Regions from separate parts of the Bradyrhizobium sp. B039 genome, predicted to be linked through region 3. Evidence: riboswitches for the same ligand, from Rfam matches in the RefSeq annotation. Region 3 holds a riboswitch; each other region holds the start of a gene.
What was found. Region 3 has a riboswitch for S-adenosylmethionine ahead of AAFG50_RS38365 (homoserine O-acetyltransferase). Riboswitches for the same ligand answer to the same signal wherever they lie in the genome.
Positions count from the first base shown of each region.

Region 1: it holds a riboswitch for S-adenosylmethionine, as region 3 does, so the genes downstream of both, AAFG50_RS39930 (O-succinylhomoserine sulfhydrylase) here and AAFG50_RS38365 (homoserine O-acetyltransferase) in region 3, are expected to answer to the same signal.
Region 2: it holds a riboswitch for S-adenosylmethionine, as region 3 does, so the genes downstream of both, AAFG50_RS33765 (metallophosphoesterase family protein) here and AAFG50_RS38365 (homoserine O-acetyltransferase) in region 3, are expected to answer to the same signal.

Region 1 covers NZ_CP152416.1:8,452,363-8,457,122, forward strand. Annotated here, with positions in the region: gene AAFG50_RS39920 (hypothetical protein) at 310-1,362, opposite strand; gene AAFG50_RS39925 (2'-deoxycytidine 5'-triphosphate deaminase) at 1,555-2,661, opposite strand; SAM riboswitch at 2,772-2,851, shown strand; gene AAFG50_RS39930 (O-succinylhomoserine sulfhydrylase) at 2,926-4,113, shown strand; gene AAFG50_RS39935 (SGNH/GDSL hydrolase family protein) at 4,240-4,760, opposite strand, start outside.
Region 2 covers NZ_CP152416.1:7,115,427-7,120,186, forward strand. Annotated here, with positions in the region: gene AAFG50_RS33760 (hypothetical protein) at 45-203, opposite strand; gene AAFG50_RS33765 (metallophosphoesterase family protein) at 284-1,030, opposite strand; SAM riboswitch at 1,078-1,156, opposite strand; gene AAFG50_RS33770 (carboxylesterase family protein) at 1,180-2,688, opposite strand; gene AAFG50_RS33775 (MFS transporter) at 2,706-4,046, opposite strand; gene AAFG50_RS33780 (TetR/AcrR family transcriptional regulator) at 4,254-4,760, shown strand, end outside.
Region 3 covers NZ_CP152416.1:8,146,811-8,151,570, forward strand. Annotated here, with positions in the region: gene metW (methionine biosynthesis protein MetW) at 1-519, opposite strand, end outside; gene AAFG50_RS38365 (homoserine O-acetyltransferase) at 521-1,723, opposite strand; SAM riboswitch at 1,815-1,894, opposite strand; gene AAFG50_RS38370 (chorismate mutase) at 2,098-2,946, shown strand; gene AAFG50_RS38375 (histidinol-phosphate transaminase) at 2,979-4,076, shown strand; gene AAFG50_RS38380 (prephenate/arogenate dehydrogenase family protein) at 4,073-4,760, shown strand, end outside.

The DNA of each region.
Region 1 (4,760 bases), 310 kb from region 3:
ATGACTAGATGTGCCAATGAATTTCTTCGCGCAGAAGGCGCAGCGAGAAGCTTGTTAGCACGGCAATTGCCGATTCCTCCTGCGCCTGATGCAGGCGTGCCCTGCGGCAGCGCATTTCAGCCCGTGGAATTGCGGTCTCTCGTCTCCCTCTCCCCGTTCTTACGGGGAGAGGGTTGGGGTGAGGGGCCGCGTCCGCGAAAACGATGCGAGTTGGACTCGCGGAGAGTCCCCCTCACCCGGATTGCATCTTCGATGCAATCCGGCCTCTCCCCGCACGCGGGGAGAGGCGAAGTGGCCGCGCCGTTCTCGTCACCCAATCGTCCAGACCAGCGGCGGACGGCCGCCTGCGGCCGGGCGCATGCGGATGCCGATATGCCGGCCGCAGCCGGCAGCCAATCCCTCGAACAATCCCTCCAGCACCTTGGCGCAGGCGCGGTGACAATCAGCGACGTCGTCCATCAGCTTCCAGCTCTGCTGGCGGATTTCGAAGGTGCCTTCGGACTGCGTCATCTCAGCATTGTCGTCCTGGGCAGCGAACAGCGCGTTCAGGAACGATGCGAATTCCCTCGCGCCGCCGCGGCTCGTCGCGAGTGCGGCCGCTACCTCGTCGAAATACTGCATCCCGATCAGCTTGCCGGTGAGATGCAGCAGATAGCCGGCGTCTTCCGGGCCGAACAGCTGCACCATCACGGGCGCGGCGGTGCGGACATATTCCATCGCATAGTTGCGATAGGCTTTTTCAAGCCGCGGTTTCGGCCAGCTCGCGACCGGCAGCGCCGGCGCGGTCTTCGCATCGAACGGCGGCGCTTCCAGATGCCGCGCGAACACCAGGCGCTGGTCGAGTTCGAGCGGATGGTCGTATTGATGATAATAGCCTTCGAGCCCGTCCTGGCCGTCGACGCTCTGCTTGGTGCAGACGAAGCCGAGGCGAAGATCTCCGAGCGCAACCCCGTTATTGGCGTGCCAGCCGCGCAGCATCGCGCGTGAGACTTCGCCCGGCACGCCGCAGATCGCGGTGCCCTTCCAGATCCAGCGCGGCGGCGGATAGCGGATCCAGGCCTTGACGTCGCTCTCATACATGTATTCGACATGCACGCCGCCGATCCAGTTGGAGAGGTAGTGATATTGCGCAGCCGCGACCGCCGGCGGCAGATGGCTGAGCCCGAGCTTTTCCAGCCCCGGCAGGAAGCGCTCCTGCTGCTGACGGCGGAACACGCGGAAGACGAACTCCGCGGCATCCGCGGTGCCGCGCCGCGTGACGACGGTGAGGATAAGGCCGGTGAAATAGGCGTGATAGAGATCGGCGACCGCGCGCCAGCGCTTCCATTGGGCTTCCTGCGCGGAGTCAGCTGCGGCGGTCATGTTCGCTCCCGGCTTGTTGTTTTACGGGAGTGTGTCATCGCGGCTGGGGCGGCGCAACCAGCCACAGACTCGGTGTCATCGCCCGGCGAAGACCGGGCGATCCAGTATTCCAGAGACAGTTATGATTGAATCGAGACGCCGCGGCGTACTGGATGCCCCGGTCGAGCCGGGGCATGACAGTTGGAGATGTCGCTACACCCGAAAATGTTTCGAGAGCTTCAAGCCCTGCGCCTGGTAGTTCGAGCCGATGCGCTGGCCGTACATCGCGTCGGGGCGGGCGAGCATCTTCTCGTAGACGAGGCGGCCGACGATCTGGCCGTGCTCGAGGATGAACGGCACCTCGCGCGAGCGCACCTCCAGCACGGCGCGCGATCCCAACCCGCCGGCACCGGCATAGCCGAAGCCGGGATCGAAGAAGCCGGCATAGTGCACGCGGAATTCGCCGACCAGCGGATCAAACGGCACCATCTCGGCTGCAAAGTCGGGTGGCACCTGCACGGCCTCTTTCGAGGCGAGGATGTAGAACTCGCCGGGATCGAGGATCAGGCTGCCGTCGGGCCGGGCCGAGATCGGCTCCCAGAAGTCCTCGACGGAATAGCCGGAGCGGCGATCGACATCGACGACGCCGGTGTGGCGCTTGGCACGGTAGCCGACGAAGCCGCTCGCCTTCTCGCCGGAGAGATCGACGGAGACGGCGACGCCGCCGGCCAGATCGGCATCGTCGATGTCGACAAGGCGCTCGGACGCATGCAGCGCATCGAGCTCGTCGGCATTGAGGATGGCGTCACCGGTGCGGAAGCGCACCTGCGACAGGCGCGAGCCCTCGCGCACCAGCACCGGAAATGTCTTCGGGCTGATCTCGGCATAGAGCGGGCCGTGATAGCCGGCGCCGATCATGTCGAAGCGGCGGGTGCCGTCGGCGATCACGCGGGTGAAGACGTCGAGCCGGCCGGTGGAGCTCTTGGGGTTCGCAGCCGCGACGATCTCCGGCGGCAGCGCCAGGCTCTCGAGCAGCGGCACGATGTAGACGCAGTTGGTTTCCAGCACCGCGCCGTCGGCAAGGCTGAACTCGTGCAGCTTCAATTCGTCGATGCGCTCGGCCACCGTGGCGCCGGGACCAGGCAGGAAGCTGGCGCGGACGCGATAGGCGATGTCTCCGAGGCGGAGGTCGAGGCTCGCCGGCTGGATCTGGCTTTCGACGAAATCGTATGCGGGCAGGATGAGGCCCGCCTCCGCCATCGCCGCGATCATGCGGTCGGGCAGGATACCATTGGCGTCGGCGGCGATCGTGAAGCTCAACCGGGGGTCCTCGTCAGGGGTCAAACGCATCCGGACGTGCGGGAAATACTAGCCTTTTACGGCTATCCGATGGACGCCTTGACGGAAAGGCCATTGCGGAATATGAGCATCACTTATCCCGTGGTGATTTGAGCCGGCCGGCTTGCAGCCACGTTAAATAAGTCGCTAAACAGGCCGGGGACCTCTGTGATCCCGGCCCGTGGATATATCCAGGCCGGTTTTTTTGTGACCGTTTTCGACGAGACGGTCATGTCGGAGGTACCTATGTCGAAGTCGCCTGCCACTTACCGTCCCGAAACCCGCCTGGTCCATTCCGGCACCCTGCGCTCGCAATTCGGCGAGACGTCGGAGGCGCTGTTCCTGACCCAGGGCTACGTCTACAACAGCGCCGAGGAGTGCGAGGCGCGGTTCAAGGGCGAGGATCCCGGCTTCATCTATTCGCGTTATTCGAACCCGACCATCTCGATGTTCGAGCGCCGCATGATCGAGCTAGAAGGCGCCGAAGCGGCGCGTTCGGCGGCGACCGGCATGGCCGCGGTGACGACCGCGATCCTGGCGCCGCTGAAGACCGGCGACCACGTGGTCGCCTCCCGCGCGCTGTTCGGCTCGTGCCTCTACGTCATTCAGGATCTGTTGCCGCGCTACGGCATCGAAACCACGCTGGTCGACGGCCTCGATCTCGACCAGTGGCAGCGGGCCTTGCGGCCGAACACCAAGACGTTCTTCCTGGAGAGCCCGACCAACCCGACGCTCGACGTGCTCGACATCCCCGGCATCGCCGAGATCGCGCACAAGGGCGGCGCGCGGCTCGTCGTCGACAACGTGTTTGCGACGCCGATCTGGCAGAGCCCGCTCGCGCTAGGGGCCGACGTCGTGGTCTATTCCGCGACCAAGCACATCGACGGCCAGGGCCGCTGCCTCGGCGGCATCATCCTGTCGTCGGAAGCCTTCGTCGCCGAGCACCTCCACAATTTCATGCGCCAGACCGGGCCGTCGATCTCGCCGTTCAACGCCTGGGTCTTGCTCAAGGGCCTGGAGACGCTGGCCGTGCGCGTGCGCGCGCAGACCGACACCGCGGCACGCGTTGCGGAAGTGCTGGCCGGCCATCCGAAGATCTCGCGATTGATCTATCCCGGCCGCGCCGATCATCCGCAGGCAGCGCTCGTGAAGAAGCAGATGCGCGGCGGCTCGACGCTGGTCGGCTTCGAGGTCAAGGGCGGCAAGGCGGCCGCGTTCCGCGTGCTCAACGAGCTCAAGCTTGCGAAGATCTCGAACAATCTCGGCGACGCCAAGAGCCTCGTCACCCATCCGGCGACCACGACGCATCAGCGCCTGAAGCCGGAAGACCGCGCCGCGCTCGGCATCAGCGAGGGCTTCATCCGCTTCTCCGCGGGGCTGGAGCATGCGGACGATCTGATCGAGGATCTGACGGCGGCGCTGGAGAGGGCGTGAGGCGATCGAGCTCCGTAGGGTGGGCAAAGCGAAGCGTGCCCACCATTCACCACCGAGCTGGCGATAGATGGTGGGCACGGCGCGCGAAGAGCGCGCCTTTGCCCACCCTACGGCTACGCAGCCGAACTACATCGGCCGGTACGCCCGCACGTCCCCGGGCACGTTGACCCCGAGCTTGATCTGGCCGACGGAGCGGATGATGTCGTCGCCGAGGAGCTGGGCGAAGCAGGCATAGCCCCAATCGTTCATATGCAGGCCGTCGGCGATCACGAAGCTCTCGACCGGGATCGATTGATTCTCGTGCCAGTCGCGCATCACCTCGAAGCGCGGGAAGATGCCGACGTGACGGAGCTCAGCGACCTTGCCGAGCAGCTTCACCATCTTGCCGGCACTCTCCTTGCGCTGGTTGACGGCCGGCGAATATTGCGGATCGACGAGCACGATATCGGCGCCGCCGGCGGCCTGGATGCGGGCGATGCCGTCCTCGACCATCTTGGCGGTGTCGCCGGGATCGAGATTGCGCAGCACGGCGTTGGTGCCGACCTGCCAGATCACCATGTCCGGATGCACGTCGATCACCTCCTTCTGGAGGCGCTTCATCATCTCGGGCGCGTCCTCGCCGCCGACGCCGGCATTGATGACGGTGA
Region 2 (4,760 bases), 1.0 Mb from region 3:
CCAGCCGGGACAGGCGGCGAGGCGCGCGATGAACGCGCAGGAGCCTAAAATAAGGCGGCGTTGACAGCCTGTCCGTAGATCATTGCAGCAACGAGTGAGAGCAGCAGGCCCGCTCCCGAGAATATGACGACGACTTTCAGAGTCTCGACATCGACATTGGTTCCCGTCGCGCGGGATATTGCTCTTGCCAGTGCAGCAATCATCGCCAGCTCCGAAGCGGGCCGCGCGGAAGCGAGGCCTCACTTCATCTAGCGTTACTCGGCGCATTCGCGTGTGAAGCAGATTACAGGTGATCCCGCTGCACCCAGCCCGTTGCAATCGCGCTCGCCCAGGTGAGCATTCCCCTGGCCCGCGCCAATGCTGCCATGGCCGTGGTGTCGTAGGCCACGTAGCGGAGCGTCGCGGACCAGCCTCTGTTGGCATGCTCCAGAATTGCGTAACACGCATGAGGGGTGCCGACCTCGACCACGTAGGGAACGGGCATCTTCCCGTCGTAACCGGGCAATCCAACGCTGCCGGGATTGACGACCAGCCGGCCATCCTTCAGACGCACCACGCGCGGAATGTGCGTGTGTGCGCACAGGATGATCTCGGCGTCGATCCCCTCGGCGCCGGCCTCAATAGAATCAATCCGGCTCGGACGCGGGCAGCCGTCGCCCGCGATGTGGTCGAGCCAGAACGCAGCATCATTCCCTGGCGATCCATGGCACAGGAACGCCCGCCCCCTATACATGAGCGTGGACGGCATGCTTGCCATCCACTCGAAATGCTTGCGTTCGAGCTCTCGGAAATCGCTGCGCGCCGATGTGCCGGCCTGCCACAGCTCCACGAGAATGCGGTCCTGATCGCCCTTGATGGACGGAAAGCCTCGCTCCATCAGCAGGTCAGCCGTTCGGGCCGCTTCGAGCGGACCGCTAACATGGTCGCCCAGGTTCACGACCTCGTTGATGCCGAGCGCAGCAATGTCCGCAAGGACGGCTTCGAGCGCCGGACGATTTCCGTGCACATCCGCGATGGCAGCAAATTTCACTTGGCCTCTCCATTCGAGATGGCCGACGATTCACCCAATGCGGGACGATGCAGGGATAGCGGGTCTCTTTAGCTGCATTTTTAGAAGCGCCCGCAAGCTGAGGATCAAATCGGCGCTGGACGAACGCTTACATGACCAAGGTGCTGCGATCAACCGATCTTCGCTCGCGCGGCCGGAGCCTGCGGCGCGCCGCGTTGGGCCGATAGCTCCGCCCACAGGCGGGAGCGCACGCCTTCATTGAGAGGCACAATGTGGAACGGCTGGCCGAAGATTGCGAGCGGCTCCTTGGCCGGCTCGAACCGCGGCCAGGCTTCCGCGATGTCGGGCGCGCCGGATGTGACGAAGCGCAGCACGCTTGCCTGAAACCGCGCGGCGACCTCGATATCCTCGGGCGTCATCGGCCCGCCCTTGCGCTTCAGGATCGGGCGGTCGATGAAATCCGGCGGGTGCGCCCAGAGGCAGGCATTGTCGGCACCGTGGGTCGGCCCCTGCGACAGGAACGGCTCCAGCGCCGGGCGATGGTCGAACCGGCTCAGCCACACCGCGCCGCCAGCCGCGGCATGAAGCCGCGCAAGATCTGCCATGGGGCGATGCCAGAACGCGTCGGACAGCAGCGCCTCGTACGGATCCTCGTCGACGCGCGCTGTGGCGCGGTAATACGCCAGCAGACGTTGCCAGCCGGCATCGCCGACTGCGGCGCGCACTTGTCGTTCGGTGGTGCGGATCATCGCGGCCGGCGGCGTGCTCTTCAGGAACATCACCATCTCGTCGCGGCAGGAGCCGAGCCAGAGCGGAATGTCGCGCAAGGTTCCTTCGGCGAAGACGTCCCGCGGCTCGCGCGGAATCACGATTCCGTCGAGCACCGGGCCGAACACGGTGCCTTGTTCGGTCTCGTCCGCAAGCCTGCGACTGACGCGCTCCACCGCCGCGAAGAGCTTTGGCAGTGGCAAAGAGGCAATCGCGGTTGGGTCGTGCGCTAATTCGAGCTCGGCAAGCACGCGGCGTGCAACGTCGTCGGCATGATCGGCGCTCATGATGTTCCGCCCGGGCGCGCTGAGCGCGAGGGCGCGAATGAACTTGCCTCTGGCCTGCGGCAGGGTTGCGAGCGCGATCACCATCGAGGCGCCGGCCGACTGGCCGGACAGCGTGATCGCGTCAGGATCGCCGCCGAAATCCGCGATATTGGCGCGCACCCAGCCGAGCGCGGCGAGCGAATCCGAGATCGCGAGGTTGTTGGCCTCGCCGAGCCCAAGGCGATGCAATTGCAGGAATCCGAGCGGGCCGAGCCGGTAGTTGATGGTGACGATCACCGCCGGACCGTGCGCGGCGAGGAATGCGCCGTCATAGTCGGCGCCGCCGCCGGTGACGAAGGCGCCGCCATGGATGAAGACCAGCACCGGCAGCGGCCGATCGGCCTCTGCCGGCGTCCAGATGTTCAGGCTGAGACAGGCAGCCTCGTCCGCATGATCGAGATGGCCCGGCTGCGGCGCGTAAGCACCGTAGCCCGTGCAGCGGAGCGGCTCCGTCCACGCTTTCGGCGGCATTGCCTTGGCAAAGCGCGGCGCGGTTGCGAACGGCACGCCCTTGAAGGCACGCATACCGGCCTGCGTGGTGCCGACGACGGGGCCACTCGTGGTCTGAACTGCGCTGGTCAGCATGCGTGCCTCGTCTTCACTCAAGCGCGCCGCTTGCCGAGATCGGCGATGTCGACGGTGTGGGTTTCGCGCGCCGTCGCCGCAGCGGCTGCCGAGATCACGCAGCAGCAGGCGACGAAGATCGCGACGGGGACCCAGCCGTTCGGCCCCTCCCCGACCAGGCTCGCGCTCACCAGCGGCGTGAAGCCGGCGACGAGAAAGCCGAGCTGCGTGCCGATCGCGGTGCCGGAATAGCGCACGCGCGCCTCGAACATCTCGGCGTAGAACGACGGCCAGATCGCGTTCGGCGCGGCGTAGACGATGCCGGACAGGATCATCGCGGCGGCGAAGATCGCGATCGTGTTGCCTGACGTCACCAGCATGAAGTACGGGAACAGCAGCACCGCGCAGCCGAGCACGCCGCCGATGAACACCGGCTTGCGGCCGATCTTGTCGGCGAGCAGGGCCCAGAGCGGCTGGGTGAGCAGCGCCGTGACGTTGCCGAGCACGCCGGCCCACAGCATGGTCGGGCGCGCGACGCCGAACTTGCTGGTGACATAGCCGAGCGCGAACACGGCGGTCATCGTGCTCACGGTCGCGATCAGCGCGCAGACGATGACGCGCAGCACGTCGGGCCAGTAGTCGCGCAGCAGGGCGACGACGGGGAAGCGCGCAACTTGCGCCTTGCCCTTGATGTCTTCGAACACGGGCGTTTCCGGCATGGTCCGCCGCACCACGTAGGCGACCAGCAGCACCAGAGCGGAAAGCAGGAACGGAACGCGCCAGCCCCAGCTCAGAAGCTGGTCCTCCGGCAGGCTCGATACCGGAATGAATACCAGCGTCGCCAGGATCGCACCGGCCTGGGTGCCGCTCAGGGTCCAGCTCGTGAAGAAGGCGCGGTTGGAGTTGGCCGAATGCTCCAGCGTCAGCGAGTTCGCCCCGCTCTGCTCGCCGGCGGCCGAGAGGCCCTGTAACAGGCGAAGCAGCGTCAGGATGACGGGCGCGGCATTGCCGATCGCCTTGGCATCCGGCAACAGGCCGATCGCAAGCGTCGAGCCACCCATCAGTACCAGTGTGAACAGCAGCACCGTCTTGCGACCAATGCGGTCGCCGAAATGGCCGAGGATGACGGCGCCGACGGGGCGCGCGATGTAGCCGATGCCGAAGCTGAGGAGCGCGAGCAGTGTCCCGGTCGAGGGATCGACATTGGCGAAGAACACTTTTGGAAAGATCAGCGCGGCCGCGGTGCCGTAGATGAAGAAGTCGTAGTATTCGAGCATGCTGCCGACGAAGCTGACCAGCGCGGCGCGCTTCGGCAGCTTGCCCGGTGTTGCCTCCGCTGCGGATGACGCGTGCAGCGATGCGGTTGACGTCAACGTCATTGCAAGTCCTCCCCATGTGTCCGGCGCGGCTCGCGTCAGGCGGTCCGCCGCGCGCGCGTTTTGTGGTTCTGGTTGCCGCAACCGTGGTTTGGAGGGATAATGTACGAACTAGTACGTTTATGCAATACGCGTTGGATCAAGGCACGGACGGGTGAAATTTGCCTTCACCTTCAAGGTGATCCGTGGAAACTGGCGGGAGAAACAGTGATGCTCGAGCGCATGCCGCCCCCATCGAAGCGCACCAACGACCCCGAGCGCACCAAGCGCGACATCCTCGAAGTGGCGATGGCCGAATTCGCCTCGGAGGGCTATTCCGGCGCCCGCGTCGATGCGATCGCGGCCCGCACGCGCACGTCGAAGCGGATGATCTACTATTATTTCGGCGGCAAGGAGCAGCTCTACCTCGCGGTGCTGGAGGAGGCCTATCGCAGCATCCGCGCGCTGGAGGATCAGCTCGACATCGAAAGCTGCGATGCGCGCGAGGGATTGCGCCGGCTGATCGAGGCGACCTTCGACCACGACGAGCGCAACCCGAACTTCATCCGCCTCGTCTCAATCGAGAACATCCATCACGGCAAGCACCTGAAGCAGAACCTGCAACTGCGCCAGCTCAACGCCAGCGTGATCGCGACGCTCGACGGCATCCTCGAGCGCGGCCGCACTGAGGGCGTCTTCCGCGACGACGTCGACGCCATCGACCTGCACCTGGCCATC
Region 3 (4,760 bases):
GAGCTCGACGAAATCCTTGATGGTGCAGAAGTGGATGTTGGCGGTGTCGTACCAGGTCGCCGGCAGGTTCTCGGTGCGCGGCATGTGGCCGCCGATCAGGAGTTGGAGCCGCATCTTCCAGAAGCCGAAGTTCGGGAACGAGACGATGGCGCGGCGGCCGATGCGCAGGAGATTTTCCAGCACCACACGCGGCTGCCGCGTCGCCTGGAGCGTCTGCGACAGGATCACGTAGTCGAAGGCATCATCGGGATAGTTCACGAGGTCGGTATCGGCGTCGCCCTGCACCACCGCGAGGCCCTTGGCGACACAGCGGTTGACGCCCTCGCGCGACAATTCGATGCCGCGGCCGTCGATGCCGCGGGTCTCCAGAAGCTGGAGCAGATCACCGTCGCCGCAGCCGACATCGAGCACCTTGGAGCCCGGCTTGACCATCTCGGCGACGAGCAGATGGTCGGCGCGAAAATGACCGGACTGTTCCGCGCTAAGGCCGCCCAGCGGCAGCACTTCCTGCACTGACATCCTAGCCACCCCTGCCGTTGAGTCCGCGCGCCTTGCCGGCCGATTCCAGGAAGGCGCGGGCGATGTCGAAGAATTCGGGCACGTCGAGCAGGAAGGCGTCATGGCCGCGATCGGTCTCGATCTCGGCGAACGATACCCGCGCGCTCGACGCATTCAGCGCATGCACCAACGCGCGCGATTCCGAGGTCGGGAACAGCCAGTCGCTGGTGAAGGAGACCACGCAGAAGCGCGTCTTGATGCCCGCGAACGCCTTCGCCAGCACGCCGCCATGGTCGCCGGCGATGTCGAAATAGTCCATCGCGCGCGTCAGATAGAGATAGGAGTTGGCGTCGAAGCGCTCGACAAAGGACGAGCCCTGGTAGCGCAGATAGGACTCGACCTGGAAGTCGGCGTCGAACGAGAAGGTCGGCAGGTCGCGGTCCTGCATGCGCCGGCCGAACTTGCGATGCAGCGCCGCGTCGGAGAGATAGGTGATGTGCGCCGCCATCCGTGCGACCGCAAGGCCGCGATGCGGATGGATGCCGCGATCGGCGTAGCCGCCATTGTGCCAGTCGGGATCGGCCATCACAGCCTGGCGACCGAGCTCGTGAAAGGCGATGTTCTGCGCCGAGTGCCGCGTCGAGCAGGCAATTGCCAGCGCGGAATACACGCGCTCGGGGTAGGCCGCCGTCCATTGCAGCACCTGCATGCCGCCCATCGAGCCGCCGACCACCGCGAACAGCGTGTCGATGCCGAGCCGGTCGATCAGCATCGCCTGCGCGCGAACCATGTCAGGGATGGTGATGACCGGGAAATCCAGGCCCCACACTTTGCCGGTCGCGGGATTGATCGAGGCCGGCCCGGTCGAGCCCATGCAGCCACCGATCACATTGGCGCAGATGATGAAGTATTGGCTCGGATCGAGCGGACGGCCCGCACCGACGAGGGTTTCCCACCAGCCGGGCTTGCCGGTGACGGGGTGCACATTGGCGACATGCTGGTCGCCGGTCAGCGCATGGCAGATCAGGATCGCGTTGGAGCGATCGGCGTTGAGCTCTCCATAGGTCTGGTAGGCGATCTGGAACGGGGTGAGATCTATGCCGCAGTCGAGCGGCAACGGCTGATCAGCGCCGAAATGCGCGACGAGCGAGCTCGGATGATCCACCTCATGCGACCGCTCATCGGCACTGATCGCGGGATTGGATATCGACGTGACGCCAACCATCTGACCATCGACCTCGTTTGCGATCGGACTTCAGACCGCTACTTGCATCAGGCCATAAAAAACCCGGCCTGAACGATAGGTTCGGCCGGGATCGGAAGCGTCCCCGGCCTGTTTAGCGAGTTTTTTAACGTGGCTGCAAGCCGGCCGGCTCAAATGACCACGGAACAGGCAAAACTTAACGGCTTGGACGGTTTTCGTCAAGATACGGTCCTGATTGACCAAATTCGTCCCCGTCGCGTCAGCCGAAAAGGCCCGATTTCCCTTTGCATTTCTCTTTGCTTTCGCCGCTCCGACTGCCTAATCAAGACATCGACCGCGGCGGGTCCGACCTGATGGACCCGCATTGGAACGCCTCTCAACAGCACTTGCCAGATATGTCCCAACGTCCGCCCGCGCCACCATCGTTGCAGGAATTGCGCAAGGAGATCGACGCGATCGACGAGGGCATGCATCGCCTCCTGATGCAGCGCGGCGACATCATCGACCGCCTGATCCAGGTGAAGCAGACCCAGGAGGTGGGCTCGGCGTTCCGGCCTGCGCGCGAGGCCGACATGATGCGGCGGATCGTGGAGCGCCATCGCGGCATCCTGCCGCTCGACACGGTCGAGAGCATCTGGCGCGTCATCATCGCGACGTTCACTTACGTGCAGGCGCCGTTCGCGGTGCATGCCGACATCTCGGTGAGCGAGCCCGCGATGCGCGATTCCGTGCGATTCCATTTCGGCTTCACCGTGCCTTACGTCGCGCATTTCAGCGCGCAGGCCGCGGTCGAGGCGGTCGCGAAATCCAAGGGCGATCTGGCGCTGGTCTCGGCGACTTCCAGCCGCACCCCGTGGTGGCTGGAGCTGGAAGCAGAAGGCGCACCGAAGATCATCGCGCGGCTGCCCTTCGTCGAGCGTGCCGACCATCCGGCCGCGCTGCCCGTGTTCGCGATCTCGCGCGTCGCCGACAGTGCCCTGGTGACGGAGGTGGAGACTTTCAGCGTGCGCGTCTCGGGGTGGAATGCCGAGATCGCGCGGGCGCTGTCGCCGCTCGCCGACATCGTGGCGGTGCCCGATACCGCCTTCGATGGCGCCGCGCTGCTGGTCTCGGTCACGAGCGCGAGCAGCATCGACAAGATCAAGGCTGCCCTGATCGAGGCGGGGGCCTCGGTGCGCTCCACGGCCCTCGTCGGCAGCCACGCGACGCGCTATACGGTGCCCCCGACCGGGTCGAAATCGTAAGTTACGAGCCGCCTGCCATTCCGGAGTTGAAGATGTCCCGCCCCGTGCCGAACCCCGGCATTCTCGATATTGCGCCCTACACGCCCGGCAAGAGCCCGGTGCCGGAGCCGGGCCGCAAGGTGTTCAAGCTCTCGGCCAACGAGACGCCGTTCGGCCCCTCGCCCAGGGCGATCGAGGCCTTCAAGAAGGTGGCAGATCATCTGGAAGACTATCCGGAAGGCACCTCGCGGGTGCTGCGCGAAGCCATCGGCCGCACCTTCGGCCTCGACCCCAACCGCATCATCTGCGGCGCCGGCTCGGACGAGATCCTCAACCTGCTCGCCCACACCTATCTCGGCCAGGGCGACGAGGCGATCTCGACCACGCACGGCTTCCTGGTCTACCCGATCGCCACCATGGCGGTCGGCGCCAGGAACGTCATCGCACAGGAGAAGAACCTCACCTGCGACGTCGACGCCATCCTCAAGGCTGTGACGCCGAAGACGAAGCTGGTGTGGCTCGCCAATCCGAACAACCCGACCGGCACCTATATTCCGTTCGACGAGGTCAAGCGCCTGCGCGCCGGCCTGCCCTCGCACGTGCTGCTGGTGCTGGACGCCGCCTATTGCGACTACGTCTCGCGCAACGATTACGAGATGGGCATCGAGCTCGTCGCCACCACGGAGAACACCGTGGTGACGCACACCTTCTCCAAGATCCACGGCCTCGCCGCGCTGCGCATCGGCTGGATGTTCGGCCCCGAGCACATCATCGACGCGGTCAACCGCATCCGCGGTCCGTTCAACGTGTCGACGCCGGCAATGTACGCCGCGGTCGCCGCGATCGAGGACGCCGCGCATCAGGCGATGTCGAAGCAGTTCACCGAGACCTGGCGCAACTGGCTGACCGAAGAGATCGGCAAGCTCGGCCTGAAGGTAACGCCGAGCGTCGCCAATTTCGTGCTGATCCACTTCCCGACCGACAGGGGCAGGACCTCGGACGACGCCGACGCCTTCCTCACGAAGCGAGGCCTCGTGCTGCGGGCATTGAAGAATTACGGCCTGCCGCATTCCCTGCGCATGACCATCGGCACCGAGGAGGCCAACCGCCTCGTCGTCGACGGTTTGCGCGACTTCATGGCCGGCAAATGAGCGTACAGCCGCACTTCCAGCGCATCGCCCTGATCGGCTTCGGCCTGATCGGCGGCTCGATCGCGCGCGCTGCGAAGCTCCAGGGCCTGGCCGGCGAGATCGTCACCACCGCGCGCTCGGAGAAGACGCGCGCGCGCGTGCTCGAGCTCGGCATCGTCGATCAGGTCGTGGCGACCAATGCGGAAGCGGTGAAGGATGCCGATCTCGTCATCCTCTGCATTCCCGTCGGCGCCTGCGGACCGGTGGCGCAGGAGATCGCCGCGCATCTGAAGCCCGGCGCGATCGTCTCCGACGTCGGCTCTGTGAAGGGCGCGATCGTCAGGGACATGGCGCCGCATCTGCCGAAGACCGTTCATTTCGTGCCGGCGCACCCCGTGGCGGGCACCGAGCACTCGGGGCCGGATTCCGGCTTTGCCGAGCTCTTCATCAACCGCTGGTGCATCCTCACCCCGCCGGAAGGCGTCGACGCGTCGGCCACCGATCGCTTGCGCGCCTTCTGGGCTGCGATGGGTGCCAAGGTCGAGGTGATGACGCCGGATCATCATGATCTCGTGCTCGCGATCACCAGCCATCTGCCGCATCTGATCGCCTACACCATCGTCGGCACCGCCGACGAGCTGGCGCAGGTGACGGAATCGGAAGTGATCAAGTTCTCCGCCGGCGGCTTCCGCGACTTCACCCGCA